Regions from separate parts of the Vibrio sp. WZ-1 genome, predicted to be linked through region 4. Evidence: predicted binding sites of a transcription regulator. Region 4 holds the regulator's gene; each other region holds the start of a gene.
The links. The regulator PurR, encoded in region 4, represses purine synthesis genes. The targets are predictions, from matches to a motif close to TNANGNAAACGTTTNCNTNA.
Positions count from the first base shown of each region.

Region 1: the regulator PurR is predicted to act here: its motif matches at 1,826-1,845, upstream of purM (phosphoribosylformylglycinamidine cyclo-ligase).
Region 2: the regulator PurR is predicted to act here: its motif matches at 4,760-4,779, upstream of purL (phosphoribosylformylglycinamidine synthase).
Region 3: the regulator PurR is predicted to act here: its motif matches at 3,580-3,599, upstream of glyA (serine hydroxymethyltransferase).

Region 1 covers NZ_JBQEQR010000076.1:21,260-29,092, forward strand. The annotation lists gene ACTS60_RS12700 (uracil-xanthine permease family protein) at 1-949, shown strand, start outside; gene upp (uracil phosphoribosyltransferase) at 1,104-1,730, opposite strand; gene purM (phosphoribosylformylglycinamidine cyclo-ligase) at 1,910-2,950, shown strand; gene purN (phosphoribosylglycinamide formyltransferase) at 3,094-3,732, shown strand; gene ACTS60_RS12720 (class II glutamine amidotransferase) at 4,133-4,978, opposite strand; gene lpcA (D-sedoheptulose 7-phosphate isomerase) at 5,040-5,615, opposite strand; gene fadE (acyl-CoA dehydrogenase FadE) at 5,974-7,833, shown strand, end outside.
Region 2 covers NZ_JBQEQR010000059.1:175-8,007, reverse strand. The annotation lists gene ACTS60_RS05450 (succinylglutamate desuccinylase/aspartoacylase family protein) at 1-32, shown strand, start outside; gene ACTS60_RS05445 (DUF3622 domain-containing protein) at 130-438, opposite strand; gene purL (phosphoribosylformylglycinamidine synthase) at 658-4,581, opposite strand; gene mltF (membrane-bound lytic murein transglycosylase MltF) at 5,181-6,785, shown strand; gene ACTS60_RS05430 (hypothetical protein) at 7,071-7,205, shown strand; gene tadA (tRNA adenosine(34) deaminase TadA) at 7,269-7,802, opposite strand.
Region 3 covers NZ_JBQEQR010000059.1:53,586-61,418, forward strand. The annotation lists gene treB (PTS trehalose transporter subunit IIBC) at 1-844, shown strand, start outside; gene treC (alpha,alpha-phosphotrehalase) at 937-2,622, shown strand; gene ACTS60_RS05665 (YitT family protein) at 2,706-3,308, opposite strand; gene glyA (serine hydroxymethyltransferase) at 3,656-4,906, shown strand; gene lipA (lipoyl synthase) at 5,911-6,876, opposite strand; gene lipB (lipoyl(octanoyl) transferase LipB) at 6,873-7,535, opposite strand; gene ybeD (DUF493 family protein YbeD) at 7,712-7,833, opposite strand, start outside.
Region 4 covers NZ_JBQEQR010000080.1:109,313-117,145, forward strand. The annotation lists gene mukE (chromosome partition protein MukE) at 1-94, opposite strand, end outside; gene mukF (chromosome partition protein MukF) at 75-1,412, opposite strand; gene cmoM (tRNA uridine 5-oxyacetic acid(34) methyltransferase CmoM) at 1,405-2,205, opposite strand; gene elyC (envelope biogenesis factor ElyC) at 2,320-3,105, shown strand; gene torR (two-component system response regulator TorR) at 3,193-3,906, opposite strand; gene torD (molecular chaperone TorD) at 4,139-4,786, shown strand; gene purR (HTH-type transcriptional repressor PurR) at 5,234-6,238, shown strand; cyclic di-GMP riboswitch class I at 6,510-6,600, shown strand; gene ACTS60_RS17155 (TfoX/Sxy family DNA transformation protein) at 6,717-7,307, shown strand; gene ACTS60_RS17160 (TVP38/TMEM64 family protein) at 7,423-7,833, shown strand, end outside.

The sequences.
Region 1 (7,833 bases), on a different contig from region 4:
TATCCATAAGATTCTGCCACCAGTGGTTGTTGGCCCTGTAATCATGGTGATTGGCCTTGGCCTTGCTCCTACCGCAGTTAATATGGCAGTAGGCAAAACAGGCGATGGTGCAATTCAGCTGATCAATGGTGATGCCGCCGTTATTATCTCGGCAGTTTCACTGCTTACCACCATTGCACTTAGCGTGTTCGCAAAAGGTTTCCTAAAGCTAGTTCCTATCGTGGGCGGCATCTTGGCAGGCTATACCGTATCGCTGTTCTACGGTGTGGTAGATTTCACTCCAGTCGCTCAAGCGGCTTGGCTAGCAATGCCAAACTTCACAGCACCAGAGTTCAACATCAACGCTATCTTATTCATGATCCCAGTGGCTATCGCTCCAGCGGTTGAGCACGTAGGTGATATGCTAGCGATTTCAAACGTAACTGGTAAAAACTATCTTAAGAAGCCAGGCCTGCACCGCACTATCGCGGGTGACGGGGTGGCAACGATTGCCGCATCTATGGTTGGCGCGCCACCAAACACCACTTACAGTGAAGTTACGGGTGCGGTTATGCTAACGAAAGCATTCAACCCAGTAATCATGACATGGGCGGCGGTCACTGCTATCGTACTTGCACTCGTTGGTAAGCTAGGTGCAATTTTGCAAACCATCCCTGTTCCAGTGATGGGCGGTATCATGATTCTATTGTTCGGTTCTATCGCAACAGTGGGTCTAAACACACTAATCAAGAACAACGTAGACTTACACAAATCTCGTAACCTTGTGATCGTTGCAGTAACACTGGTATTTGGTATCGGTGGCATGGCTTTCGGTATTGGCGAGTTCAGCCTACAAGGTGTGAGCCTGTGTGGTATCGTAGCAATCATTCTTAATCTAGTGCTGCCACACGACCTTGGTGAAAACCACGTTGTTGATAATGCACAGATGGAAGAAGAAAGCGCAAAGTAGTCCTCTGTGTGGCTCTACCGATATAAGTCGCACGACTTACTCTCGCTTCTCACATCTCGTCACTAGTTTCGAAATAAGTAGATACAAAAAAGGCTTGGTTCTCACCAAGCCTTAATTTTTTTCAATTCAGTAATAATGAAGCATTAAGCTCTAACTATTTAGTACCGAAGATCTTGTCACCTGCATCACCTAGACCAGGAACGATGTAGCCTTTGTCGTTTAGCTTCTCATCGATTGCTGCAGTGTATAGCTCAACGTCTGGGTGCGCTTTTTCTAGAGCTTCGATACCTTCTGGTGCTGCAACAAGAACAAGGACTTTGATCGCCTGACAACCTTTCTCTTTTAGAAGATCGATAGTCGCGATCATAGAACCACCTGTTGCAAGCATTGGGTCAACAACTAGAGCAATACGCTCATCGATGTTAGAAGCAAGCTTATTGAAGTATGGTACTGGCTCAAGTGTCTCTTCATCACGGTAGATACCAACAACACTGATACGCGCGCTTGGCATGTGCTCAAGAACACCATCCATCATGCCTAGACCCGCACGCAGGATTGGCACTACTGTTACTTTTTTACCCTTGATTTGATCAACTTCTACAGGACCATTCCAACCTTCAATGGTTACTTTCTCTGTTTCAAAGTCTGCAGTCGCTTCGTACGTAAGTAGGCTACCGACTTCTGTCGCTAACTCACGAAAACGTTTCGTGCTGATGTCACCTTCTCTCATTAGACCAATTTTGTGTTTTACTAGAGGGTGTTTAACTTCAACAACTTTCATTTCCATCTCCGGCTTTTTTGGCAATATTTAAACAAACCTTCAGATTATACATGATTTTTGCAGGGATATCAGGATAGTTCACTAAAGAAAAAAACCGACGCAAACGTTTGCTATCTACATTTAACCACTGGTAGAATAGCGCCGTTTTCATATCCAACTTAAAAACCGAGGACTTCCCTGTGAGTGGTAACAACTCTTCTCTTAGCTATAAAGACGCTGGTGTAGATATTGATGCAGGCAACGCGCTTGTAGATCGTATTAAAGGTGCGGTTAAGCGTACTCGTCGCCCTGAAGTGATGGGTGGTATCGGTGGTTTTGGCGCACTGTGTGAATTACCGACTAAATACAAACAACCTGTACTGGTTTCTGGTACTGACGGTGTAGGTACAAAACTTCGCCTAGCACTGGATATGAACAAGCACGACACTATCGGCGTTGACCTAGTGGCAATGTGTGTAAACGATCTAATCGTTCAAGGTGCTGAGCCTCTATTCTTCCTAGACTACTACGCAACAGGCAAACTAGACATAGACACAGCGGCGGACGTAGTTTCTGGTATCGCTGATGGCTGTGTTCAAGCAGGTTGTGCGCTTATCGGTGGCGAAACCGCTGAAATGCCAGGTATGTACGAAGGCGAAGACTACGATGTTGCTGGCTTCTGTGTTGGCGTAGTAGAAAAAGAAGACGTGATTGACGGCACTAAGGTAGCAGCAGGCGATGCACTAATTGCTGTTGGCTCAAGCGGCCCACACTCAAACGGTTACTCTCTTATCCGTAAGATCCTAGAAGTTTCTGGCGCAGATAAGAACGAAGAGCTAGCAGGTCGCACTATCGGTGAGCACCTACTAGAACCAACGAAGATTTACATCAAATCAGCACTTAAGATGATTGAGAAACACGATATTCACGCTATTTCTCACATTACAGGTGGTGGTTTCTGGGAAAACATCCCACGCGTACTGCCTGAAGGCACTAAAGCCGTGATCGACGGTAACAGCTGGGAATGGCCAATCATCTTCAAATGGCTACAAGAGAAAGGCAACGTTGAAACGCACGAAATGTACCGTACCTTCAACTGTGGTGTAGGTCTAATCGTAGCACTACCTAAAGACCAAGCAGACGCAGCAGTTGCACTTCTTAAAGAAGAAGGCGAAAACGCATGGGTGATTGGTGAAATCGCTCAAGCAGAAGCCAATGAAGAGCAAGTTGAAATCCAATAACTTGCGAATCAAGCTCAAAAAATAAAAAGAATGAGGACGTGATGTCCTCATTCTGCTATCTGGAACATCGAAAACCATTCTAATAGTAGGTAATTTAGCGAATACGCACTTCAAACCTACAATAGCAAGGCAGTCTCTACATCATGAAAAACATAGTGGTCCTCATTTCGGGTAACGGCAGTAACCTTCAAGCCATCTTGGAAGCTTGCGAAGACAGTATGCCAAATGCACAAGTCACAGCGGTGTTCTCCAACAAAGCTGACGCTTATGGTTTAGAGCGTGCAAAACAGTTTGATGTGAATGGTCATTTTGTCGATCCAAAAGCATTCGAATCACGTGAAGACTTTGATGCTGAACTGATGAAGCAAATCGATGACTACCAACCGGACGTGATTGTTCTTGCTGGTTACATGCGCATTCTGAGTAGTGAGTTTGTTTCCCATTACCTAGGTAAAATGATCAACATCCACCCTTCTCTTCTGCCTAAGTACCCAGGTTTACATACCCACCAGCGCGCTATTGATGCTGGCGACAAAGAACACGGCACCAGCGTTCACTTTGTGACAGAAGAACTCGATGGCGGCCCTGTGGTACTACAAGCCAAAGTCCCTGTGTTTGAAGACGATGATGCCGATGTCTTGGCCGCGCGCGTTCAGACTCAGGAACACAAAATCTATCCAATGGTGACTAAGTGGTTAGCGGATGAAAGGCTAACGATGAGAGATGGCAAAGCGTATCTAGATGGCTTTGAGCTTGGTGAACACGGCTACGCCGACGAGTAATTTTCAATTCCAAACGACAAACACAAAAAAGGCAGCCAACAGGCTGCCTTTTGTTATTTTAAATCTTATAAACTTAATTCAAGAAAGCCACAGTCAGACTAGAAACCTAAAACCAACCACCTAACAAGTCCCTACAACCACTTGAGCAATACCATACTCGGCTAGTAGATTCTGAATCGGGCTCGTTCTTCGCCGTTCAGAATGACACGGTAGGTAACGAAAAAAGAAACTTAACTTCAATTATTTACGTCATTCCAGCAAGCCTTAGCGAGACTAGGAATCTACTACCAGTACACTAGGAAGTAAGAATGTTTCTCCGTATCCGTCCTCGATTTAAAAGGCATAAAAATAAAGCCCGCGATTAAGCGAGCTTTATTTAGTTATTAAGTGTCCGGAACCATCACTCCAACGGCTCGGTCGGTGCTTGGTTGCCCGGCTTCGGTGCAGCAAATGGCACATCTTCTAATGCCTTGGCGTTATTCAACACCAATTCACCGACATGAAACAAACCAAACTCACCTGGCTTCATTCGTTGCCATGTCTCATTACCAGTTAGCGGCTGAGTCGCAATCACAGAAACCACATCATTTGGCGTCGTCTCTTCTTGGAAATTGATTTCTACATCTTCATCCAACAGTGCTGCTTTACCAAATGGTGCACGACGAGTGATCCAGTACAAATGGTTAGTGCAGTAAGTCATCACAAACTCACCATCACTGAGTAGCATGTTAAACACGCCCTTCTCTTTCAACCGGTCGCAGCACTGAGCTACGTAAGTAAAGACCGATTCCATGTCGTGAGGTGGCTCAGGAAACTTATCTTCCATCTGCTTGAGCAACCAACAGAAAGCCATCTCGCTATCAGTTTCTCCCACAGGACGATGACGACCGGTGTGCAAATCTTGGTAGTCAGTCAACTGACCATTGTGTGCAAAGGTCCAGTAACGCCCCCACAACTCGCGAGTAAACGGGTGCGTGTTTTCTAAGTTCACTCCGCCTCGGTTTGCTTGGCGAATATGGCTGACTACCGCACGACTTTTAATCGGGTAGTTTTGCACTAATTCAGCAATCTTAGAGTCACAACTTGGGTTTGGATCTTTGAAGTTACGAAACCCCTTTCCTTCATAGAAAGTAATTCCCCAACCATCACGATGCGGGCCCGTTCGACCACCGCGCTGCATCAATCCTGTAAAACTGAAACAAATATCTGTTGGAACATTTGCGCTCATGCCGAGCAATTCACACATGGTTTAACGAACTCCTTACCTTAAAACACAACTAAGCCAGCATTCGGTTTAGTCGTAAATCTTATTCCATCTCTTTTTCAATCAACTGAATGATGATATGAATGATCTTAATGTGCACTTCTTGAATGCGGTCTGCATAGCCAAAGTGAGGCACGCGGATCTCGATATCAGCAAGACCTGCCATCTTACCGCCATCTTTACCCGTTAGCGCAATCGTCTTCATGCCTTTCGCTTGTGCCGCTTCAATCGCTTTTAGGATGTTGCCTGAGTTGCCAGAAGTCGACAAACCAAACAGAACGTCACCCTTGCGACCAACGGCTTCTACGTAACGAGAGAATACGAAATCATAGCCAAAATCGTTACTTACACAAGAAAGGTGGCTTGGATCTGAAATAGCGATACCAGCGTAACCTGGGCGGTTTTCACGGTAACGACCTGTTAGCTCTTCTGCAAAGTGCATAGAGTCACAGTGAGAACCACCGTTACCGCACGACAACACTTTACCATCTTGCTTGAATGAGTCAGCAATCATTTTCGCTGCCGCTTCGATTTGTGCGATGTTGTGGTCATCACTTAAAAATTTATTCAGAACTTCAGCAGCTTCGTTTAATTCACTTCTAATCAGATCTTGGTACATAAGACGTTCTCTTTATTATCTCGGCCACAGCCATGAGGTTGAACCTCTCGCCAGGCAAATTGTTCCGATGTGAAATTCACACCGGACAGTTCATTACTCTGAGTTTACCCACAAACGAGAATTAGTGTCGATAGCGAACCAACAGATTTGGATTCATCACAGTAATAAACTTGTTAACTTGCTTACGAAATCATCACCCAACTCCCAACTTTAGAATTTTAACTCTACATAGATCACTTTTTACTCAATTCTGGGTTTTACATTTTATTAATATTTTGATTACACTTATGAGAACTGGTTAGACCTCTTACCAAAATACAGACGTACAACATTAATAAAGTCTGAAAAGGAAAAACATATGGATATCTTGCTCTCAATCGTCACGATGACAATTGTGTTAGGCATTGCGCTCTACCACAGAATATCTCTCGTGAAATCCGTCGGCCTGCTAACCGCTGCCATGCTAGCACTGACGATCGCAGGCTCAGTTGGTGTAATCGGCTGGGCACTTTACGTACTTGCTGCTGCGGTATTCGCCGTATCAGGAATTCGCCAATCGCTGATCAGCCGTAAAGCGCTCGTCATGTTTAAGAAAGTCCTACCTGCTATGTCTCAAACCGAGAAAGAAGCATTGGATGCAGGTACAGTATGGTGGGAAGCCGAGCTATTCAAAGGCAAGCCTGAATGGCAAAAACTACACGCCATCAAAGCACCTAAGCTGAGCAAAGAAGAGCAAGCATTCCTAGATGGTCCAGTAAATGAAGTGTGTGCCATGGTAAGTGATTACCAAGTCACTCACGAACTTGCAGATTTACCGCCGGAAGTGTGGCAATACCTGAAAGACAATAAGTTCTTCGCCATGATCATCAAGAAGAAATACGGTGGCCTAGAGTTCTCTGCATACGCGCAATCTTTGGTACTGCAAAAACTGACAGGCGTTTCTGGCGTGCTGTCGTCAACCGTTGGTGTACCTAACTCATTAGGCCCAGGTGAGCTACTGCAACACTACGGTACTGAAGAACAAAAAGATTACTACCTACCTCGCCTAGCAGAAGGTAAAGAAATCCCATGTTTCGCACTGACTAGCCCAGAAGCTGGTTCGGATGCTGGTTCTATCCCAGATTTCGGTGTGGTATGTAAAGGCGAGTGGGAAGGCGAAGAAGTATTGGGCATGCGCCTAACTTGGAACAAGCGTTACATCACCTTAGCGCCAGTCGCAACCGTACTTGGTCTTGCATTCAAGCTGCGTGACCCAGAAGGACTACTTGGTGATAAAGAAGATCTTGGTATCACTTGTGCTCTAATCCCAACTGACCTTAAAGGCGTTGAGATTGGTAACCGTCACTTCCCGCTTAACGTACCATTCCAAAATGGTCCAACTCGCGGTAAAGACATCTTCGTACCGATGGATTTCATCATCGGTGGTGAAAAAATGGCAGGCCAAGGCTGGCGTATGCTGGTTGAGTGTCTGTCAGTTGGTCGTGGTATCACGCTACCTTCAAACTCAACAGGTGGCATCAAGACAGCGGCTATGGCAACGGGCGCTTACTCACGCATTCGTCGTCAGTTCAAACAGCCTATCGGTCACATGGAAGGCGTGGAAGAGCCATTAGCACGTCTAGGTGGTAACGCCTACGTAATGGATGCCGCGAGCAACTTGACCGTGGCAGGTATCGACCTAGGTGAAAAACCTTCGGTTATCTCGGCTATCGTGAAGTACCACTGTACGCACCGTGGTCAACAAAGCATCATCGACGCGATGGACATCGTAGGCGGTAAAGGTATCTGTATGGGTCCTTCTAACTTCCTAGCGCGTGGTTACCAAGGTGCACCAATCGCGGTAACGGTAGAAGGTGCCAACATCCTAACTCGTTCGATGATCATCTTCGGTCAGGGCGCGATTCGTTGCCACCCTTACGTTCTTGAAGAGATGAACGCAGCATATTCTGACGCTGGCGACGCAGTTGAGAAGTTCGATAAAGCACTAGCGGGTCACGTGAGCTTCACCATGAGTAATCTCGTTCGCAGCATCTGGTTTGGTCTAAGTGATGGTCTGGGTTCAACATCACCAACCAAAGACGCAACCAAGCGCTACTACCAACAATTGAACCGTTACAGCGCAAACCTTGCTCTGCTATCGGATATCTCAATGGCGGTATTGGGTGGTTCGTTGAAACGTAAAGAGCGCCTGTCAGCGCGCCTCGGTGACATTCTAAGT
Region 2 (7,833 bases), on a different contig from region 4:
CGGGCCAAATCCCGCTAGATACCCAGCAGTAACCTCTTAATCTCCACTCAAACAAAAATGCCCCGAGATATACTCAGGGCATTTTTTTATTCATCATCGATGGCAAAAATGCCACCTAGCAGATAGCGATTACTCTTCGTCAGTATCTACGTTTGCTTCACGAGCTTGACGAGCTTCTTCTTTACGAACTTTTGCCGCTAGTTGCTCTGCTTCACGCTCTTGACGTTGTGCAGCTTTACGCTCGTTGCGAACTACTTGGTTTTGAACAAAGCCAGCTAGCTCTTGCTCAGCCCAAGCTTGTGCTTTCTCTTCGCTGTCAAAACCAGTTTCACGTTTTGATACTGCAGTTTTACGAGACGTCACTTGACGAGTGATCTCTGCGCTCCAACCGTTACGTTTTTCAGTTACGCGGATAGCAAATTTTGGATTTTTAGACATTTCTTTCATTTCCTAAGGGATTAATCAGGGATTCGGTCAACTTGATAACTCCATCTAAGCTGAGCTGTTTAACACCATCCCTTGGTAAGCGCGGTATTAGAGCACAATTGATTCGTCTTTGCGCGACTTTTTTAATGCTATATGAGCATTTTTCTTGGTTAAAACAAAAGCGCAGACCTTTCGGATCTGCGCTTTTTTCTATTTCATGGATTAACTGGATTAACCGATGTTCTTACGTGCGTTTTGGAACATACGCATCCAAGCGCCATTCTCGCCCCAACCTTCTGGAGACCATGAGTTCGCCACTGTACGGAATACACGCTCAGGGTGCGGCATCATGATAGTCACACGGCCATCTTGAGTCGTTAGGCCTGTGATAGCGTTTGGCGAACCATTCGGGTTGTTCGGGTATTGCTGCGTAGCATTACCTTGGTTATCCACGTAACGAACTGCAACCGTACCTGACGCTTCAATCGCCGCTAGATGGTCAGCGTCACGTACTTCTACGCGGCCTTCACCATGAGAAACTGCGATTGGCATACGAGAACCTGCCATGCCGTCGAAGAATACAGAATCAGACTTTTGAACTTCAACTAGGCTGAAACGTGCTTCGAAACGCTCAGATTCGTTGCGAACAAAGCGCGGCCACAGGTCTGCACCTGGGATTAGCTCTTTCAGGTTCGATAACATCTGACAGCCGTTACACACACCTAGAGAGAAGGTATCTTCACGCTGGAAGAAACCTTCAAACTGGTTGCGAGCTTGCTCGTTGAACAGGATAGACTTCGCCCAACCTTCACCTGCTCCTAGTACGTCACCGTAAGAGAAGCCACCACAAGCCACTAGGCCTTGGTACTCTTCTAGCACGGCTTGCCCTGTTAGGATGTCGCTCATGTGAATATCAGTTGCTTCAAAGCCAGCACGATCAAATGCCGCTGCCATCTCAACGTGAGAGTTAACGCCCTGCTCACGCAGAATTGCCATCTTAGGCTTAGCGCCCTTGTTTATCATAGAGCCGGCAATGTAAGGTGCTGCGATGTCTTCGTTCACATCGAAGCTTAACTTCACGTTTAGACCTGGATCAGAGTTGTCTTTCTTCGCTTCGTGCTCTTGGTCAGCACATGCTGGATTATCACGTAGACCTTGCATCTTATGCGTCGTCTCAGCCCAGATAGTACGTAGTTCAGTACGGTTGCGCTCTAGAACAACAGTTTCACCTGAAGTAATCACTAGCTCATCAGACGCAGCCCCTTCACCAACTACAGAGCCAATAACATGTGAACATTCTTCAAGGCCGTTTGCAGCAAGTGTAGAAAGAACAACGTCTAAATCTTCGTTCTTAACCTGTAGTACCGCACCTAGCTCTTCGTTGAATAGCGCCGCTAGTGCATCTTCGCCAAGGCCTGCGATATCAGCTTTCACACCACAGTGACCCGCGAATGCCATTTCAGCAAGAGTCACGAATAGACCACCGTCACCCTTATCGTGGTAAGCCACTACTTGGTCGTTTGCTACTAGTGTTTGAACACCTTCGTAGAAACCTTTTAGCTGTGCTGCGTTGTCTACGTCTGCTGGCTTATCACCAAGCTGCTTGTAAACCTGTGCCAGTGCAGTCGCACCTAGACGGTTCTGACCGTTACCTAGGTCGATAAGAACAAGTGACGTGTCACCTTTGTCAGTGCGAAGTTGCGGAGTGATTGTCTTACGTACATCTTCAACACGAGCAAACGCCGTGATGATTAGAGATAGCGGAGACGTCACTTCTTTCTGCTCGCCGTTCTCTTCCCACTTAGTCTTCATAGACATTGAGTCTTTACCCACAGGGATAGTCAGACCAAGTGCTGGGCATAGCTCTTCACCCACGGCTTTCACTGCTTCGTAAAGACCTGCGTCTTCACCCGGGTGACCTGCTGGAGACATCCAGTTTGCAGACAGTTTGATGTGTTTGATATCGCCGATGTTTGTCGCTGCAATGTTTGTGATTGCTTCACCAACCGCTAGGCGAGCTGATGCACCGAAGTCTAGTAGAGCAACTGGCGTACGCTCACCCATCGACATTGCTTCACCATGGTACGTGTCGTAACTTGCTGCTGTTACCGCACAGTTGGCAACTGGAACCTGCCATGGACCAACCATTTGGTCACGCGCTACAAGGCCAGTTACGGTGCGGTCACCGATAGTGATAAGGAATGTTTTCTCTGCAACCGTTGGTAGACGTAGTACGCGGTCTACCGCTTCGTTTAACTCAATACCATCACGGTTAACCGCTGGGTTGTTCGCTTTCAGTGTCTTCGCATCACGGTGCATTTTAGGCGTCTTACCTAAAAGCACATCCATTGGCATGTCGATTGGTGTGTTGTCGAAGTGTGAATCTTCAAGTTTCAGTTCACGTTCTTCTGTTGCGATACCAACAACTGCGTATGGTGCACGCTCACGCTTACAGATTGCATCGAATACTTCCATGTTCTCAGGAGCAACTGCCATTACGTAACGTTCTTGAGATTCGTTACACCAGATTTCTAGCGGGCTCATGCCCGGCTCATCGTTTGGTACACCACGCAATTGGAAGATACCGCCACGCTCGCCATCGTCAACAAGTTCAGGAAGTGCGTTAGAGATACCGCCTGCGCCAACATCGTGAATGAATGCGATTGGGTTAGCATCACCAAGCTGCCAACAACGGTCGATCACTTCCTGACAGCGGCGTTCCATCTCAGGGTTTTCACGCTGTACTGATGCGAAATCTAGATCTTCTGCTGATTGACCAGATGCCATTGAAGAAGCAGCACCACCGCCAAGACCAATGTTCATTGCAGGACCACCAAGTACAATTAGGCTTGCACCTACTGGGATCTCTTTCTTCTGCACGTGCTCGTCACGGATGTTACCCATACCACCGGCAATCATGATTGGCTTGTGGTAACCACGAACCTCTTCACCTGCGTGAGAGTTAACTTTTTCTTCGTAAGTACGGAAGTAACCAAGTAGGTTTGGACGACCAAATTCATTGTTGAACGCCGCGCCACCAAGTGGGCCTTCTAGCATGATGTCTAGAGCGTTAACGATGCGACCCGGTTTACCGAAATCTGTTTCCCATGGCTGTTCAAAACCAGGAATACGTAGGTTAGAGGTAGTGAAGCCAACCAGACCAGCTTTTGGCTTACCACCAATACCAGTCGCACCTTCGTCGCGGATTTCACCGCCTGAACCAGTCGATGCGCCCGGCCAAGGAGAGATAGCCGTTGGGTGGTTGTGCGTTTCCACCTTCATTAGGATGTGAGCTTTCTCTTGGCTGTAACCGTACTGGCGAGTTTCAGGGTTCGGGAAAAAACGACCTACATCTGAGCCAACCATTACCGCTGCGTTATCCTTGTATGCAGACAGTACGTTTTCTGGCGTAGTTTCGAAGGTATTCTTGATCATTTTGAACAGAGACTTCTCTTGCTTAACGCCATCAATAGTCCAATCTGCATTGAAGATCTTGTGACGACAGTGCTCTGAGTTTGCCTGTGCAAACATCATCAGTTCGATGTCGGTTGGGTTGCGATCTAGCTTATTTACGAACGCATCGTAAAGGTATTCGATTTCATCATCTGCTAGGGCAAGACCGAGGGTAACGTTTGCGTTTTCAAGCGCAGCACGGCCGCCGTTTAATAGGTCAACGTCCGCAACTGGTGCAGGCTCCGCAACTTGGAATAGTGCTTGTGCGGAATCGAAATCAGTGAAGATCACTTCCATCATTCGATCATGAAGAATCGCTTTTAGTTCAACCAACTGAAGCTCTGAAAGCTCAGCGGATGTCTCGATGTAGTAAGCAGTACCACGCTCAAGACGAACAACTTTACCCAAACCACAATTGCGAGCAATGTCAGTTGATTTAGAAGACCATGGAGAAATTGTTCCCGGTCGTGGAGTCGCGAGCAGAAGCAAACCTTCTGGCGTATGTTCTTCAATTGTTGGACCGTAAGTCAGTAGTTTTTCTAGTTTCTCAACTTCTTGATCATCTAGATCTGCTGATAGCTCAGCAAAGTGAGCAAACTCCGCGTAAATGCCAGTGATAGGCAAGCTTAGTTCACGACAAAGCTCTAAAAGCTTGTTAACACGAAATTCAGATAGAGCTGGGGAGCCACGAAAAATTCTCATGTGCTTAGGTCTCTTATGCAATTGGTTAAGGTCTATTGACCTGAGGTGATATTGGAATAAATTCAGTGGGTTAAACTGTTTTACTTCGAAGCTATTCCCGAAGGTTTGCAAACCTATGCCGATTCCACCTCTTGGTTGCGAGCGCATTATATAGCAATTGTTTTTGTGATGTAACACCAAAAGCAACCGTTTGCGTCATTTTTTTTGTCAAATTTGATTTATACCGAAATGACTGCAAGGTGCAGGGTTCAGAGCGTTGTTACTGATTCAAGCTCAAGGAAAACAACTTGGTAATAGCCGGCTCTTTCCAAATGGTTTGACGACAACTACGTTTCTGTTACGGACACCAATTCATAATCACGGAGACTTGGTCATATACTTCGTTAACGATTTTCAATTGAGAACCACTAGATCTTCAAATGGTTGCCTCGGTTTCAAACCAAGTCATTCTCGAGGAACCAAGCACTCAAGGTAACTTGTTATAGCGTTAAAATGTCGATAAAACACACAATGTCGCACTCTATCTGCCTGATTCACTTTGCCCGACTTGCACGCTTTGATATAAAGGCAACTAGAATTTATCGAGACGTACCCAATTAATGCAAATAAGTCAGTTCAACCGATTCAAGCGCATCGCCCTCCTTTTCACCTCTGTGCTTTTACTTTCTGCTTGCCAGATTGAATCGGAGCCTAAGAGTGAGTTCGAGCTAATCCAAGATCGGGGAGTTCTGCGCGTTGGCACGCTCAACAACCAGCTTTCCTATTACATTGGTCCCGATGGTCCGGCTGGCTTGGATTACGAACTAGCACGTAAGTTTGCTGAGCAACTAGGTGTAAAGTTGGAAATTAAGCCTGCTTTTCGCCAAGCTGAGTTATTCCCTGCACTAAAGAAAGGGGATATCGATATCATCGCAACTGGGTTAAACCAAACTTCTCAAGCAGTGCAACGTTTTCGTCCGGGCCCAGCGTACTACTACGTAAGTCAACAAGTTGTGTATAAGAAAGGCCAGCTTCGCCCACGCGATATTGATCAACTTATCAACTATCAAGAATCGAAAGACGACAAAGCAGAAGATGAAGAAACCAATGCAGGTGCAGAAACGCTACAAATCGTAGAGCAATCTCAATTTGTCCCAACATTAACGGCACTGCAAAAAGAATACCCTGAGCTTCAATTCGAAATTGTTGGTGATGCAGATACCCGTGATCTACTAAAACAAGTATCAACAGGTGAACTCCGATTTACTGTGACTGATTCGGTAGAGCTTTCTTTAGCTCAGCGACTGTATCCTGACCTTGCTCAAGCCTTTGAATTGACAGAAGACCAGCCTGTATCTTGGTTTACACGTCGCTCTGAAGATGAAAGCTTATACGCAATGTTGATCGAATTCTTTGGCAACATTAAACAATCTGGTGAGTTAGCAACGTTAGAAGAAAAATACATCGGTCACATTGAAGCCTTTGACTACGTAGACACTCGAGCCTTTATTCGCGCATTGGACAACACCTTGCCAAAATGGGCACCGCTGTTCCAGAAATACGGTGAAGAATTTGATTGGCGCTTAATTGCCGCGTTAGCTTACCAAGAGTCCCATTGGAAACCTGCTGCAAAATCACCGACAGGTGTGCGGGGTATGATGATGTTAACGTTGCCTACAGCAAAAAGTGTTGGTGTAACTAACCGCCTTGATCCTGAACAGTCCGTGCGTGGTGGTGTGGAATATCTGCGTCGTATCGTCGCGCGAGTGCCTGATTCAATAAATGAGCACGAGAAAATCTGGTTCGCCCTAGCCTCCTACAACGTAGGCTACGGCCATATGATGGATGCAAGACGCCTGACCAAAGCGCAAGGCGGCGATCCAAATGCTTGGGCAGATGTAAAAGAGCGCCTACCGCTGCTTCGTCAAAAGCGTTTTTACAGCCAAACTCGTTATGGATACGCCCGTGGAGATGAAGCGCGTAACTACGTAGAAAACATTCGTCGTTACTACCAATCAATCATTGGCCACGTAAGTCAAAAACCTGTCATCGATGAAGATACAGAAGATCTACAAGTCATACCGCCACTTGATCCAAATTTGCTAATTTCTGGAGCAGTGGAAACCATCGCAGATCAAGAATCAGATGCAGAAGAAATGAAATCTGATTTGGAGCAAAGTTCGGTTCCAAATGCGGAAACCTCACCGCCTCCTAGTACAGAATAAACCTTTCGAAAATAGCGAGCTCACAGCTCGCTATTTTTTTATTGAGTCAACAAAAAAAGTTATCTAGAATCCGCTCTTTCGAGCTTATCTACCTTGTAAGGATATTGAGTACCATACCAATACTGAACAAGCAGAAAGGATAAACTCTTTTGGTCACCTCTCCTCAATCTGATGTCACCATCATCGGTAAGAATGCATCACAAGAATGTCATCTATTGATCATGAATCAGACGCCCCGCTAAGTCAGGGGGAGAGAGTGTTCGTTGTCTGCAAGAGGTTCTGATTATGAGAAAACGCAGAGTGCAGTCAAAACGTTTGAATAAGACAGTGGCTGCGAACCGCCGTAAGCGCAAGCTTACAACAATGAAGAAAAAAGTCAGTGCACGTAACCGTGTTTTTGTTCACCTAGTGAACCACTGAAAACTTGAAGCAAACATCTGCTGCAGAGTAGATGTTTGCTAAACGGACTCTTCCCTTCGGGACCTATTCTCCCTTCGCTTCCTGCTCATTATCTAACGCTTTTTGCGCCTGTTTCTTGGCTTTAATTTCTTTGCGACGACGCTTAAAGAAAGCTTGCAATTGAGTTCGGCACTCTTCCTCTAATAAACCATTCTCTACCGTTGCATAATGATATGCCGCTTGGCTTTCAAATAAGTCCAATACCGTCCCTGCTGCGCCTGCTTTTAAATCTGGAGCTCCATAAACAACACGCTTCACTCGGCTGTGTAATAACGCACCAGCACACATCGGGCATGGCTCTAAGGTCACATAGAGCGTGGTATCGAGTAAGCGGTAGTTCTCTAATACTTCACCCGCTTTACGCAAAGTTTGGATCTCGGCATGTGCCGTTGCATCATGCGAGCAAATTGAGCGGTTCCAACCTTCTGCAATGATCTCTCCGTCTTTAACTAATACAGCACCAACTGGCACCTCCCCTTCGGCTTCAGCTTGTTCAGCAAGCTCCATCGCGCGGCGCATAAATAGTTCGTCTTGAGGGGAAAACTGAGTATCTGACAAAAGGGGCTCCGGTATTTGGGGTTGGTCGTTA
Region 3 (7,833 bases), on a different contig from region 4:
CACTCTGGTTTCGCCACAGTTAATGAACGCCTATCTGATTGGTAAGCAAGTGCCCGAAGTATGGGATTTTGGCTTATTCGCCATCGAGAAAGTGGGCTATCAAGCGCAAGTGATTCCAGCGATGTTAGCCGGTATTGCACTGGCATTTATTGAAACCAATTTAAAGCGCATCATTCCGTCTTACCTTTACCTAGTGGTCGTGCCGTTTGTTTCTATCATTGTGTCTGTAATTCTTGCCCACTCTATCATTGGTCCATTCGGTCGTATGTTGGGTGACGGCGTTGCTTTCGCAGCAAAAGCAGCCATGACGGGTGACTTCGCAATGATTGGCTCAACCATCTTCGGCTTCTTATACGCGCCATTGGTGATTACCGGTATTCACCACACCACCAACGCGGTTGACCTTCAATTAATGCAAGAGCTAGGCGGTACGCCAATTTGGCCTCTGATTGCACTTTCAAATATTGCTCAAGCGTCTGCAGTAGTCGGCATCATTATCATCAGTAAAAAACATGGCGAGCGTGATATCTCAGTGCCTGCGGCTATCTCTGCTTACCTTGGTGTGACTGAGCCAGCGATGTACGGCATCAACTTGAAATACAAGTTCCCAATGCTGAGTGCGATGATCGGCAGTGCGATTGCCGCCGCTATCTGTGGCAGCGCAGGTGTGATGGCGAACGGTATCGGTGTGGGTGGTTTGCCGGGCATCTTGTCAATCCAACCACAGTTCTGGGGTGTCTTTGCTCTGGCGATGTTGGTGGCGATTGTTGTCCCGGTAGCGCTGACGCTTGTGCTGTATAAGCGTGCGCAAATGAAAGGCGAGTTAGAAACCGCTAGCGCGTAATTCAAACTGAGGCAGCGATTTGGCTGCCTCGTTTATCTCCTCAATTTTTTAAGATTTTTAAGTTTCCGTTTAATGGTAAGTGAGTGTTAGAAATGGCAATGACCAAGCATGATGAGAGCTGGTGGAAAACCGCAACCATCTACCAAATTTACCCAAAAAGCTTTTGTGACAGTGGAAGTAAAGGCACGGGCGACATTAAAGGGATCATTTCTAAACTGGATTATCTAAAACATCTTGGTGTGGATGCGATTTGGCTGACGCCGGTTTATCAATCGCCAATGATCGACAATGGTTATGACATTTCCGATTACTATGCGATCAACCCTGACTTCGGCACCATGCAAGATTTCGATACCCTGTTGGCAGAGGCTCATCAGCTGGGTATTCGAGTCATCATGGATATCGTGGTTAACCATACTTCGACGGAACACAAGTGGTTCCAATCGGCATTGGGTGATAAAAACAGCCCTTACCGTGATTACTACATCTGGAAAGATCCGGTTGATGGCGCAGAGCCAAACAACTGGCAATCTAAGTTCGGTGGCAATGCTTGGGCGCTGGATGAAAAAACAGGTCAGTACTATTTGCACTTGTTTGCTAAAGAGCAAGCGGACCTAAACTGGGAAAACCCGGTAGTGCGTGAAGAAGTGAAAGAAGTCATCGGCTTCTGGGCAGAGAAAGGTGTGGATGGTTTCCGTCTGGATGTCATCAACCTGATTTCCAAGCAGCAAGATTTTCCAAGTGATGATACTGGCGATGGTCGCCGTTTCTACACGGATGGTCCACGTGTGCACGAATACCTTCAAGAGATCAGTGAAGCCGTGTTCCAAAAATATGGCAGCGTGACGGTAGGTGAAATGTCTTCCACCACACTAGAGCATTGTCAGCAATACTCAGCGCAAGATGGCAAAGAGTTATCAATGGTGTTCAACTTCCACCACCTTAAAGTCGATTACCCAAATGGTGATAAGTGGACGAAAGCGCCGTTTGATTTTATCCAACTGAAACAGATCTTCAACCATTGGCAAACCGGCTTAAATGGCAGAGGGTGGGGCGCGCTATTTTGGTGTAACCACGACCAACCGCGTGTTGTAAGCCGATTAGGTAACGACGAACAATACCGTATAGAGTCTGCCAAAATGCTTGCGGCATCAGTACATATGATGCAAGGCACACCTTATGTTTACCAAGGTGAAGAGATCGGCATGACCAACCCGGGCTACACCGAAATCAGCCAATATCGCGATGTTGAAAGCACGAACATGTACGACATTATGGTTAATCGCGATGGCGTATCTCACGACGATATGATGGCGATTTTGGCGCAGAAGTCGCGTGACAATTCACGTACGCCAATGCAATGGAACAACGAGAAACACGCGGGCTTTACGGAAGGCTCGCCGTGGCTAGAGGTGGCTCAGAACTATTCTGAGATCAATGTAGAAGCCGCGATTGCCGATTTGAACTCGGTGTTCTACTTCTACAAGCGTCTGATTGAATTGCGTAAACAGGTTCCCGTAATCACCGATGGTCGTTATGAGGACTTACTGCCTGACCACAAACGTATTTTTGCTTACGCTCGTCAGAACGAAAAGCAAACGCTGCTGTGTATCAATAACTACTACGGTGAAGAGGTGGAGTGTGTGTTACCAGAGCGCTTTGATATGAGCAAAGCCAAGAATCTGCTTTCTAACTATCAGAATGCGACCAGTGCGATTGCTTCCAATCATCAAGTCCTGCGTCCTTACGAAACACGCATCTTGCTGATTGAATCTTAAAGGTAAATAAAAAATACCCCTAAGGATTTCGATCCTAAACAAAAGGCTTTGGAGTGCTCCCCAAAGCCTTTTATTTTTTCATCCTATGACCCGTAGCTTACAGAATAACGATGTGGTTTGTGATTCATTGCAAGTACAAGGTTCAGTGCGAAGGCGCCAAGAATCGATAAGCCGATCACCCAAGGTGTGACGAAGAAGAAAGACGCAAACAAGATACACGCGTCGATCGCCATCTGAGATTTCCCGACCGAAATGCCGAACTTGTCCTGAATGAATAGGCACAATACGTTGAAGCCACCCAAACTTGAGCGGTGGCGGAATAGGATCAGCATTCCCAAGCCCATCAAGAGCCCACCAGCTACGGCGCAGTAAATCTCATTGATAGATTCCAGTGAAATCAGTAAATACAGATTATCGGCAAAGATAGAAACCAAAGCACCAGAAATTGCACTGTTAATCGCAAAATGACGGCCAAAGCGTTTCCATGCCAGTAAGTAAAAAGGACAGTTGGCTAAAAAGTAAAGCACACCAAACGTAAAAGGTGTAAATTGACTAATAAGCAGAGCCAATCCTGTCGTGCCTCCGGTTAAGAGGTTGGCAGATTGGAGAAAGAAAACCCCTTGAGCTACCAAAAAGGTACCTGTAAGAATTGCCATCCAGTCTTCTTTTCTTGAGTGTTTTTCCATCGAATACGCAGTCGTTGATGATAAATCGGGCATGCATAGTAGTAAAAAGATGATCTTTTCGGTAGCTAGAGGGTAAAATTTGCGGTAAACCTATGTAATTGTTGTTTTACAGGGTGTAAAGCACAAAATTGACAGTTAGGGGATCATGGTTAAACGATTGCAACATCGTCATGATATTTCTTACTTGTCATCATGAAAAAACTGCATGAGAAAAATTGCAAATTTCTCTTTATGACCTAGATCAAATTATGTAAAATGCGCGCCATTAGCTCGACGTAAACGTTTGCGTTAGGTCGTTATTCAGTTTTTTTGCAACTTTCAGTACCAATCTGAGTCAGGAGATACAGATGCTTAAGCGTGATATGAACATCGCAGATTACGATGCGGAACTGTTCGCAGCTATCCAGGAAGAGACTCTTCGCCAGGAAGAGCACATTGAACTTATCGCTTCTGAAAACTACACAAGTCCACGTGTAATGGAAGCGCAAGGTTCTCAGCTAACGAACAAATACGCTGAAGGCTACCCAGGCAAGCGTTACTACGGCGGTTGTGAGTACGTAGATAAAGCTGAAGCACTAGCAATCGATCGTGCATGCCAACTGTTTGGCTGTGAGTACGCGAACGTACAGCCTCACTCAGGTTCTCAAGCAAACAGCGCAGTTTACATGGCGCTTCTAAACCCAGGTGACACAGTTCTAGGTATGAGCCTAGCACACGGTGGTCACTTAACTCACGGCTCACCAGTTAACTTTTCTGGTAAGCACTACAATGTGATTCCTTACGGTATCGACGAAGCGGGTCAAATTAACTACGACGAGATGGAACAGCTAGCGCTTGAACACAAGCCTAAGATGATCATCGGTGGTTTCTCTGCTTACTCGCAAATTGTTGATTGGAAACGCATGCGCGAAATCGCAGACAAAGTTGATGCTTACCTATTCGTAGACATGGCGCACGTTGCTGGTCTAATCGCAGCAGGTGAATACCCAACACCAGTGCCACACGCTCACGTAGTAACAACGACTACGCATAAGACACTTGCAGGCCCACGTGGTGGTCTAATCCTGTCTAATGCCGGCGAAGAGATGTACAAAAAGCTGAACTCAGCAGTATTCCCTGGTGGTCAAGGTGGCCCTCTAATGCACGTTATCGCTGGTAAAGCTGTAGCGTTCAAAGAAGCAATGGAACCTGAGTTCAAAGCTTACCAAGCTCGCGTAGTGAAAAACGCAAAAGCAATGGTTGGTCAATTCCAAGAGCGTGGTTACAAGATCGTATCTAACGGTACTGAGAACCACCTATTCCTAGTTGACCTAATCGACAAGGATATTACTGGTAAAGATGCAGATGCAGCACTAGGTGCAGCAAACATCACAGTAAACAAGAACTCTGTACCAAACGATCCACGCAGCCCATTCGTAACGTCTGGTATCCGTGTAGGTACACCAGCAATTACTCGTCGTGGCTTCACTGAAGAAGACGCGAAAGATCTAGCTAACTGGATGTGTGATGTTCTAGATAACATCGGCAACGAAGAAGTTATCGAAGCGACGAAACAGAAAGTTCTAGAGATCTGTAAGCGTCTACCAGTTTACGCGTAACCTTCTTCATAGACTGAGCCGATTTCGTTGTCGAACATACTCATTTGCTAGAAGCAAACTCCGTGTGTTCTCCTAGAGTTCGACCCATCTATTTCGAAAGTTCACCCAATTTAAAGGTCCTCATTTGAGGGCCTTTTTGTTTTTCTAGCGTATGGAAGTATCAGCTCAGAGTACGTTGAAAGCAGATTCCTGATATCGCCTAGGCTCTTCGGAATGACGCGCTTTGGGTTTTGAGAGACAGGTTGTTATGTGGAGGCTCAGGAGTATTTGAGTGGAAAACGAAAGAGGTTATTAGGTTTTGAATATACTTTGGATTTACTCAAGAGCCCAACTTCGTCATTCCCTACAAGCAAGGAACGAGCGGGATAGGGAATCTCTAATTGTCACTGTTGCTTAGAGCGCGTGTTGAAACGAGTAGGCTCTTCGGAATGACGCGTTTTTAGTTGTGAGAAATAGGTTTGTTGTGTGGAGGCTTCTGGGGGGAGTAGAAAAACGAAAGAGGTTATTAGGTTTTGAATATACTTTGGATTTACTCAAGAGCCCAGCTGCGTCATTCCCTACAAGCGAGGGACGAGCGGGATAGGGAATCTCTAATTGTCACTGTTGCTTAGAGCGCGTGTTGAAACGAGATTCCTGATATCGCTTAGGCTCTTCGGAATGACGCGTTTTTAGTTCTGAGAGACAAGTTGTTATGTGGAAGCTTGGGAGTATTTGAGTCGAAAACGAAAGAGATTATTAAACTCTGAATATGCTTCGGATTTACTCAAGAGCCCAACTTCGTCATTCCCTACAAGCGAGGAACGAGCGGGGTAGGGAATCTCTTGGTGTTACTACAGCTTAGAGCGCGCTGAAAGCAGATTCCTGATATTGCCTAAGCTCTTCGGAATGACGCGTTTTTGATTCTGAGACAGAGGTTTATTGTATGAATGACAGTGTTTTATGTTCGGCAGATACAAAAAAGGTTGGCACTCAGCCAACCTTTTCTCATCAAAACAAGCGAGCGCTTATTTCACTTCAATACCTTGAGCCTGCATATCAGCATGGTAAGAAGAACGAACGAACGGGCCACATGCCGCGTGCGTAAAGCCAAGCTCTAGTGCGATCTCTTTTAGCTCGTCAAACTCTGAAGGTGGAACGTAACGTTCTACTGGCAGATGGTGGCGGCTTGGTGCTAGGTACTGACCAAGCGTCAGCATGGTTACGCCGTGAGCACGAAGGTCTTTCAGTACTTCAACGATCTCTTCTTTTGTTTCACCAAGACCCATCATCAGGCCTGATTTAGTCGGTACATTTGGGTGCTGCTCTTTGAATTTTTGCAGCAGTTGTAGCGACCACTTGTAGTTCGCACCTGGGCGAGCTTTACGGTACAGACGAGGTGCCGTTTCTAGGTTGTGGTTGAAGACATCTGGCGGGTTGTCTTTCATTAGATCAAGCGCCACATCCATACGACCACGGAAATCAGGAACCAGAGTTTCGATCTTGATGTGTGGGTTCAGTTCGCGGATTTCGCGGTTACAGTTAGCGAAGTGTTCAGCACCACCGTCACGAAGATCATCGCGGTCTACTGAAGTAATCACTACGTATTTCAGCTTCATATCAGCGATGGTTTTCGCTAGTTTCTTTGGTTCTTCTGCTTCAACAGGGAGCGGACGACCATGGGCAACATCACAGAAAGGACAGCGGCGAGTACAGATCGCGCCTAGGATCATGAAAGTTGCCGTACCGTGGTTAAAACATTCAGCTAGGTTAGGGCAAGACGCCTCTTCACATACAGAATGAAGGTCATTCTTGCGCATTGCTGATTTGATGTCTTGAATACGTTGGCTGTCGGCTGGTAGCTTGATCTTCATCCAATCAGGCTTACGTAGCACTTCTTTCTGCTCTGCAGGCATGTTCTTTACTGGAATCAATGCCATCTTATCAGCGTCGCGGTATTTGACGCCTTTTTCCATCTGGATTGGTTTGCTCATGCTTTGTTACCTTGAGAAGGTGCTTCTGTGCTGAAATCTACTTGCTCATAATCAAGCAAAGTAACGAGTTCTTGTATTAGTTGTTTTTCCACGGCTTTGATGTCTTCTGGTCCGCCTATTTGGCTTACCTGAACCATCTCCATTCCTTCATAGCCACATGGGTTAATACGTAAAAACGGACCTAAGTCCATATTCACGTTCAACGCCAGACCATGGAATGAGCATCCTTTACGAATGCGAAGTCCGAGAGAACATATTTTTTTACCGTCGACATAAACGCCCGGAGCGTCAGGTCGCGCAGCAGAATCTATATTGTATGCCTTCAGAGTGTTAATAACGAGGTTCTCAATGTGCGTAACGAGATCTCGCACTCCTAATTTTTTGCGACGTAGATTGATCAAGAAATACGCAACTAATTGACCCGGTCCATGATAGGTCACTTGGCCACCACGATCGCTTTGTACAACAGGAATATCTCCAGTGTTGATAAGGTGCTCAGCTTTCCCCGCTTGACCTTGTGTAAATACTGGATTGTGCTCTACCAACCAAACTTCATCAGGTGTGTCTTCTGTGCGTTGATCGGTAAACTCATGCATTGCCTTCCATACAGGCTCATAATCTTGGCGTCCAAGTCGTTTTACAACAAGTTGGTGTTGCATGGAAATTCCTGTCGCTAATAAATAAAGTTTTTGGATTATAAACCGGATAACCCTAATGCTCTACAGCTGAGTAACAGATTTTTAACTGTTGCATGAGAGGTTTTGCATTATCTATATGATAAATAAAAAGAAAGCAGCCGAAGCTGCTTTCAAAAAAAATTTAATTTATCAAAAAATTATAGAACCATGCGTACGATGTCGATTTCGCCCAGTTCTTTGTATAGGGTTTCAACCTGCTCGATAGAGGTCGCAGTGATGTTGATAGACACTGAGTGGTAGTTACCCTTAGCGCTTGGTT
Region 4 (7,833 bases):
CTCGAAGCATGCTATCTAGCGCTGGGAACAGAGGGTTAGAAATTGCTTTTGCCAGATTCTCTGACATGTATTCATTAGTATCGGTCGATGACATTCGCTTGTACCTTTGCCCCAAATTCGTTGATTGCTTTCCAGTCTGGCTGAACAGCTTGGTAGTCGGATTCGGAATATCCCATACGTACCGCCTGATCAACGACAATGCGAGCTAAATCAAAGTGATGAGTGTGAGGGTGTTGTGCAAGGTAATCTCGCAGTACCACGCTCAAGTCAATTGGCACGCCTTGGTCTTTATGCGCTTTCAGCATGTCACCAATACGCTCTGCCAACTCATCGTTGACTTGTTGAAACTCTTCGTATTCCACTTCCATCGGAACTTGACCTGTTACCTCGTCATCACGCAGTACTAGGGCTTCGTCACGAAGGTCAGAAAGCCTTTCTGCATCTGCATAAGTCAGATACCAAGGCGAATCAAAGTAGTCTTTAACGGACTGGCGCAGACGCGAGCTAAACGCACGGTTCTTATCCATATCGATCGCGGTACGGATAAACTTGTGCACGTGTCGGTCGTAACCAATCCAAAGGTCGATCGCTTGCTGGCCCCAGCTTGTGATTCGGTCCAGCTTCATCTGCAGACCAAACAAGGCTTCTTCAATAAACTCAAGCTCAGGGTCACCATAGACAATCTCTTGGATATCTAGGATCTGAGTTTGCAGTTCATCACTGGCAGCTTGCAGCGTATCTTGAAGTTCACGCAACGTGCTGGATGTTTCTGACAGAAGCGCTTCACAGTTGTTGATTGCTTCACGCCAGTCTTTGTTAAGCAGGTCAGCAATCTGCTGTTTCACAGACTGTTGCTGCTCATCCATCACACGTTGGTTGAGGTCAATTTGGTCGAAGATTTCGCCTACAGAATATTTCAAGATCCCGTATACGTTCTTCTTCCAATGGCCTGGAGTGCCACCCTTTTGTGCAGCTTCAATCGCTTTCGCCATTTCGTCCGCTACCATGGATAGCTGGATAGAAAGACGTAGCTTTGAAAACTCACGATGGCGCACGTAGTAATCAGTAATTCCTATCGCTAATGGCGATAAGCGATAAATGCTCGCTCCGTCAGTAATTTCACTGACAAAACGGCTCATAAGACGCTGCTTAACCATCTCATTGATGGCATTGTTTGCGCGGAAAGCCGAAGCTTCGCCCGTCTCATCAAATAGTCGAGTGACGATGGCAAATGCGTCGTGCAATTCACCTTCACCCAATTCTTCATCGAACCTTTCATTACTTAGTACAGCGATAGCGATCAAAAACGCCAGTCGCTCAGTGGTCAGGTTCAACGAGAAATCGTGCTGCTTTACCCAGCCAACCAATTCGTCGATTGGTTGCTCTGCAGCATTGAGAGTCATCTCACTCATCGTTATTCCTGTTATCGTTCTTCTTAGCCCACACGTGAATATAGCGGCCTAATGAGAGGTATGGCTCTTGTCGACAAAGTTGTTTTTCTAGCGCCAACACATCTTCAAACTCGTAATCGCCCATGTATTGCATATTGCCTATGTAATCACTAAAGGAACGAATACCAGATTTACCACAAACACTAAAACCAGAATCTTCTATCCACTGATAGACCTCTTCGGGTTTTAGGCCTTTTTGTGGCTGTAGTTTAAATCTTTTCCGGTGAGGCATGCCGTCTAAAATATGAGGAATGTTGCCACAAACCACATTTTTATAGACTAAGCCGTGGTGGTTATAGAACATAACCGATGCAATGCCCCCCGGCTTGACCTGTTCCAATACCGTTTCGAGTGCCGTTTTGGGATCAACGAGCCACTCCATCACGGCGTGGAACATGACAAGGTCCACCTGTTCTTCCATATGGTCACCAATGGATTGGACAGGCGAATGAATCAGGCGATACTGCTCAAGCAAACCGTTTTTTTCAATATCCTGTTTTGCTAGTTGCAGCATTTCCGAAGATAGATCACATAAAGCAACGTGATGTCCGAGCTTAGCAAGCTTTTGCGACATTTGCGCTAAGCCACCACCAGCATCAAGAACCTGCAGGGCTTGCTGGTCGGTATTCAATTCACTTAGAATCTGTAGAAAATCTTCCCATACAATGATTTGGCGGATCTCACCTTTATCAGATCCGTAAATATTTTTTGCAAATTTGTGGGCGATATCGTCGAAATTACGGTCTTCTGTCACGTCTACTGGGTTATCATATCGGATTGTGCCGCTATTCTGGCACAAGAAAAGCAGGAATAAAGAGGGTCTCCCTCATTTTTATAATCAATTGATGTTTTTTCGGACTATTTAAGTATGTTTGAGCTGAAAAAAGTAATATCAGCCTTGCTCATGCCCTTACCGGCCTTACTGCTGATTGGTCTATTAGGCCTATTTTTAATTAGTTTTACTAGCAAACGTAAAACTGGTTGTTTCATTGTTCTATTCACCTTTGCAGGCATCTTCCTTGCCTCATTTCAACCTATTGCAACCAAGTTGCTTATGCCTTTGGAACGCGAGTACAAAGCCTTCTTACCGGTATCGGAATCTGTCGATTACGTGATGGTTTTAGGAAATGGGCATGTTGTCGATGACGAAATACCACCCACCTCACAACTAAGTCGCGCTGCTTTAATGAGGCTCACTGAAGGCATACGTATTCTTCGTATGTACCCGGGCGCAAAACTCATTTTGTCAGGCTACGCGGGAGGTTCAGAACTCAGTCACGCTCGTATGATGGCTAACGTAGCCCTTTCTCTTGGTGTTGCTAAGTCTGACATTATCTTGCTTGAAGATGCTAAAGATACCTGGGAAGAAGCAAGACAAGCTGCCGCATTTGTAAAACAGAAAAATATTGTACTGGTAACGTCAGCAAGCCATATGAAGCGCGCAATGTACGAGTTTCGTGCAGCAGGGATTCAGCCAATTCCTGCCCCAACCAACTTCTTGGCTGTTGCAGATGTCAACCAACCTTGGCATCGTTATGCACCAAAAGCACAGTACCTAGAGCAAACGGAGCGATACTGGCACGAGACTATGGGTATTATCTGGCAGCACTTGCGAGATAATATTGGCCAGGCACCTGTCGAAGAAGCGCATTAAGCCGGCTTCAAAACGAAACCTACAGGCACAAAAAAGGAGAGCATTGCTCTCCTTTTTCTTTATCGCGTTGATTTAAGTCAACAGACCCTAGTCACCTGCGAACATGTAGCCTTCACCATGAACGGTCACAAAAATTTGTGGGTTCTTTGGATCAAACTCCATCTTAGCGCGCATGCGTCGAATCAATACATCAATTGTACGGTCATTTGGCGCATCCACTCGGTGGCTGATCATATTCAAAATACGCTCACGGCTTAATACCTGATTTGGGTATGAAGACAGTGCGACCAGCAGTTCATACTCTGCTTTGGTTAATTTCACCGGCTCACCGTTACGGCTTAGAGCACGACGTTGAATATCAAACATCCACTCACCAAAACGCACAATGTGTTCTTCATTTGTGTCGTTCGCTGCTTTTTGTGAACCGTTACGAGCCGCTGAAATACGCCACAGCAAGTTTTTAACGCGAACTAATAATTCCCTTAGTTCAAAAGGCTTTGTTACATAATCGTCTGCGCCCATTTCTAGACCAACGATTTTGTCAATGCTATCCGTGCGTCCTGTCACTAATATGATGCCGATATCTGATTGGCTGCGTAATTCACGCGTAAGCATAAGGCCATCTTCACCCGGCAGGTTAATATCCAGCATGATCAGGTCTACGTCGCCCTCTTGAAGCACTTCGCGCATTTCAGCACCACTTTCTGCTTCACTAACTTTGTAACCTTCATTTTGGAAATAGCCCGCAAGCTTACTGCGAGTTACAACATCATCTTCTACGACTAATACGTGATAGCTCATTTACACCACTTCTGTCTTTTTTATCTTCCAAGACGTATTCTATTCATAACTAGTAACATATCTAGTAATAGTTACAATAAAAAGCAAGATTTTGTGGATTTATTGATGCAAAACAAGCTTATTTGCCGCCATTCATAAACATGCATATTTCCCAATAAACCATAACAATTATAGTTACTGCTATTCATTTTAATTGTTTACACTTAGGGGATAACTATTTGGGAGCAAAAAAATGCAAGAAGTGAAAGCTTTTAACGAAAAACGAGCTGAGATTTATTGGTGGTTTTCTAGCCTGTTTGCAAAAGAGCTGACAGACAAGGAACTGGAATCTTATCATAGTGTTGAAATTCGAAGCTTTTTAGCTGGTTTAGGTGAAAATGAAACACTCAAACCATCCGTTAATGCCCTTGTTGATGCGCTTAACCGCCTACAAGATCGTGAAGATGCTCAGTTAGAGCTAGCTGCGGACTTCTGTGAACTTTTTCTTAAAACAGAAAAGCACGGTGCGCTACCTTATGCCTCAATGTACATCGGTGAATCTGGTTTATTAAACGATAAACCAGCAGAAGAGATGGAAAGGCTGATGGCAGACTTTGGTGTGCAAGTTGACGAAAATCTAAAAGAGCCTGCGGATCATTTAGCAGTCGAGTTAGATTTTTTAGGCAATATGATTATCCGCTCAAATGAACTCGAGCAGGAAAAACACATGGAAGATGCATTCGAAAAGCAAAATGAGTTCATCCAGCAACACCTTTTGACATGGCTACCTCAGTTTGCCGCTAAATGTAAGCAATTCGATGAATTTGGCTTCTATGTTAGTGTCGCGCAACTATTAATTGCATTTTGTAAACTGGACAGCACCTACCTTCTTGGTGAATAATTGCCGCCTATTTTGGGGAGTCTGTCATTCAGACTCCCTATTTTATTCGTTTGTTTTTAATCTGGCGCAGAGAAATACAATCCATTTAGCCGTTAAACTGTGACCTCCGAGGCACAAAACAGCTGCTTAAAACATTGCCAGCTTGCCCGCATCAGTCTAAAATGTGAGCGCAAACGATTAAATATGATTTATATGTAAACCGCTGAAATAAAGCGGTTTTTGTGTTTTCTTAACAGGATTGCTGACCAATTCCTCACTTAGTATAAGAAAGGAATATGAGACTCAGCGATAAATGTTGCTACAAACCTTTTTATACCGATTTCGGAACAACCGCTGCCAAATATCTCAGCAATGCCCCTATTCGCAGTTGCTCGGTTTGCGCAAGACCCTAAGCGTATGGTTGTCTTCACTACGGTATTTACAGTAGCTCGATACAGGACATCATTTATGGCCACTATTAAAGACGTTGCTCGCTTAGCCGGCGTTTCTACCACTACGGTTTCGCACGTAATTAATAAAACTCGCTTTGTTGCAGAAGCAACTCAAGAAAAAGTAATGAAAGCGGTGGATGAACTTAATTACGCACCAAGTGCCGTTGCACGCAGTTTAAAGTGCAACTCAACTCGTACCATCGGTATGCTAGTAACTCAATCTACCAACCTGTTCTTCTCTGAAGTAATCGATGGTGTTGAGAGCTACTGTTACCGTCAAGGTTACACTCTTATCCTATGTAACACGGGCGGTATTTACGAGAAGCAACGTGACTACATCCGCATGCTCGCTGAAAAGCGTGTAGATGGCATTCTAGTAATGTGTTCTGATCTGACGGAAGAACTAAAAGAGATGCTTGACCGTCACTCAGACATACCTAAAGTTGTGATGGACTGGGGTCCAGAAAGCTCACAAGCAGACAAGATCATTGATAACTCAGAAGAAGGCGGTTACATCGCGACAAAATATCTGATCGACAATGGTCACACAGACATCGCGTGTTTAAGCGGTCACTTCGAAAAAGCTGCGTGCCAAGAGCGTATTGCGGGTTATCGTCGTGCAATGGCAGAAGCAAACCTTGCGGTTAACGAAGATTGGATTCTTGAAGGCAACTTTGAGTGTGATACCGCTGTGCTAGCGGCAGATAACATTACTGCAATGGAAAAACGCCCTACCGCAGTTTTCTGTTTCAATGACACGATGGCACTTGGCTTGATGAGCCGCCTTCAGCAGAACGGTATCAAGGTACCAGATGATGTTTCTGTTATCGGCTATGACAACATTGAGCTGGCAGAGTACTTCTCACCACCACTAACGACTATCCACCAACCAAAACGTCGTGTGGGTAAAAACGCTTTTGAGATCCTACTAGAGCGTATCAAAGATAAAGAACACGAAAAACGAGTGTTTGAAATGCAGCCAGAGATCGTGATTAGAAACACGGTTAGAAAGATCAACTAATCTTTAGTGCTCGTTTACTCATCATCAAAAAGCATCCATATGGATGCTTTTTATTTAACAACCCATCCATGACAACAGTTCTGTATGTAGAACTTTGCAGACTTGTTATTTCTTCGTACAGTCAACTCTCTAGCGCTGACAATTTCCTGGTAGACCACTTTGTTAATCTATGAAACTTAACTCACGAAAAAATAACTATTAACTGAACCAAGATCACATTTACAAGCGCAGAATGTGATATTAGTCCAATGTAGGAAGTATGCTTTCAGTGTCACGCACAGGGCAAACCACTCTAAAGAGTGGGACGCAAAGCTTCCGGCCTAAACTATCGCATGAGATAGCATGGTAGCGGGGTTACCGATGGCAAGTATGCATATGACGAGTTTACCCTTTAATGACATTGTGTCTGCATGCGTTTGCTAATCTCTCGGACCTGATTTTTGGTGGCGTAATTTAAATTACACCGAGATAACACATCATGGATAAACCGATACTCAAAGACTCTATGAAGCTTTTTGAGGTGCTTGGTACGATCAAGTCACGCTCAATGTTTGGCGGCTTTGGCCTTTTTGCTGATGAAACAATGTTTGCATTAGTCGTTAACAACCAGCTTCATATCAGAGCCGATAAAAAGACATCTTCAGACTTTGAAACTCAGGGACTTAAACCTTACGTATACAAGAAGCGTGGATTTCCTGTAGTCACAAAGTACTATGCCGTTTCACCAGACCTTTGGGACACACCACAACACTTAGTGGAAGTAGCCAAAAGTTCGCTCGAAACTGCAAAGCTTGAAAAAGAACAGCAAGCCAGCTCTAAACCGACTCGTTTAAAAGATCTACCGAACCTTAGGCTAGCAACAGAGAGAATGCTTAAGAAAGCAGGCATAGATTCTGTTACGCAGCTTGAAGAACAAGGGGCGTTAAACGCGTACAAGGCGATCCAAGAAACACATACAGCTTCTGTAAGCATCGAGTTACTGTGGGCCCTTGAGGGCGCCATTAATGGTACTCATTGGAGTGTTGTACCTCAATCTCGTCGAGAAGAGCTAATTAACCACCTCTCATAACACAAGTTTGAGCTCCAGGAATTCATAAACCGCAGTTTTACACTGCGGTTTTTTTGAAATTTTTTCTCACTCCATTCTGTCTTATTATCTAAGAAGCAGAAATGGAGTGATAGATATGAATAAGAAACTGATTTTAGGACTGATCCTACTCGCGACGATTGTCTTTTTAGGTGTGAGTTTTGGTCAATATCTAACCCTAGAAAACGCCAAGGCACAGCAAGAGGCGTTGAACACTTTTATTAGCCAAAATTTCGTACTTGCTGCAGCAACTTATTTCTTTGCGTATATAGCTATCACCGCTTTCTCCATTCCCGGAGCTGCCGTAGTAACGCTTCTGGGTGCTGCTCTATTTGGTTTCTGGACCAGTCTCTTATTGGTTTCTTTTGCCAGCACCATTGGCGCAACAGTTGCCTTCTTAAGTAGCCGTTACTTATTGAGAGAATGGGTACAAAGTAAGTTTGGAAACAAACTGAATGCCATTAACCAAGGCGTTGAAAAAGATGGGGCCTTTTACCTGTTTTCTCTA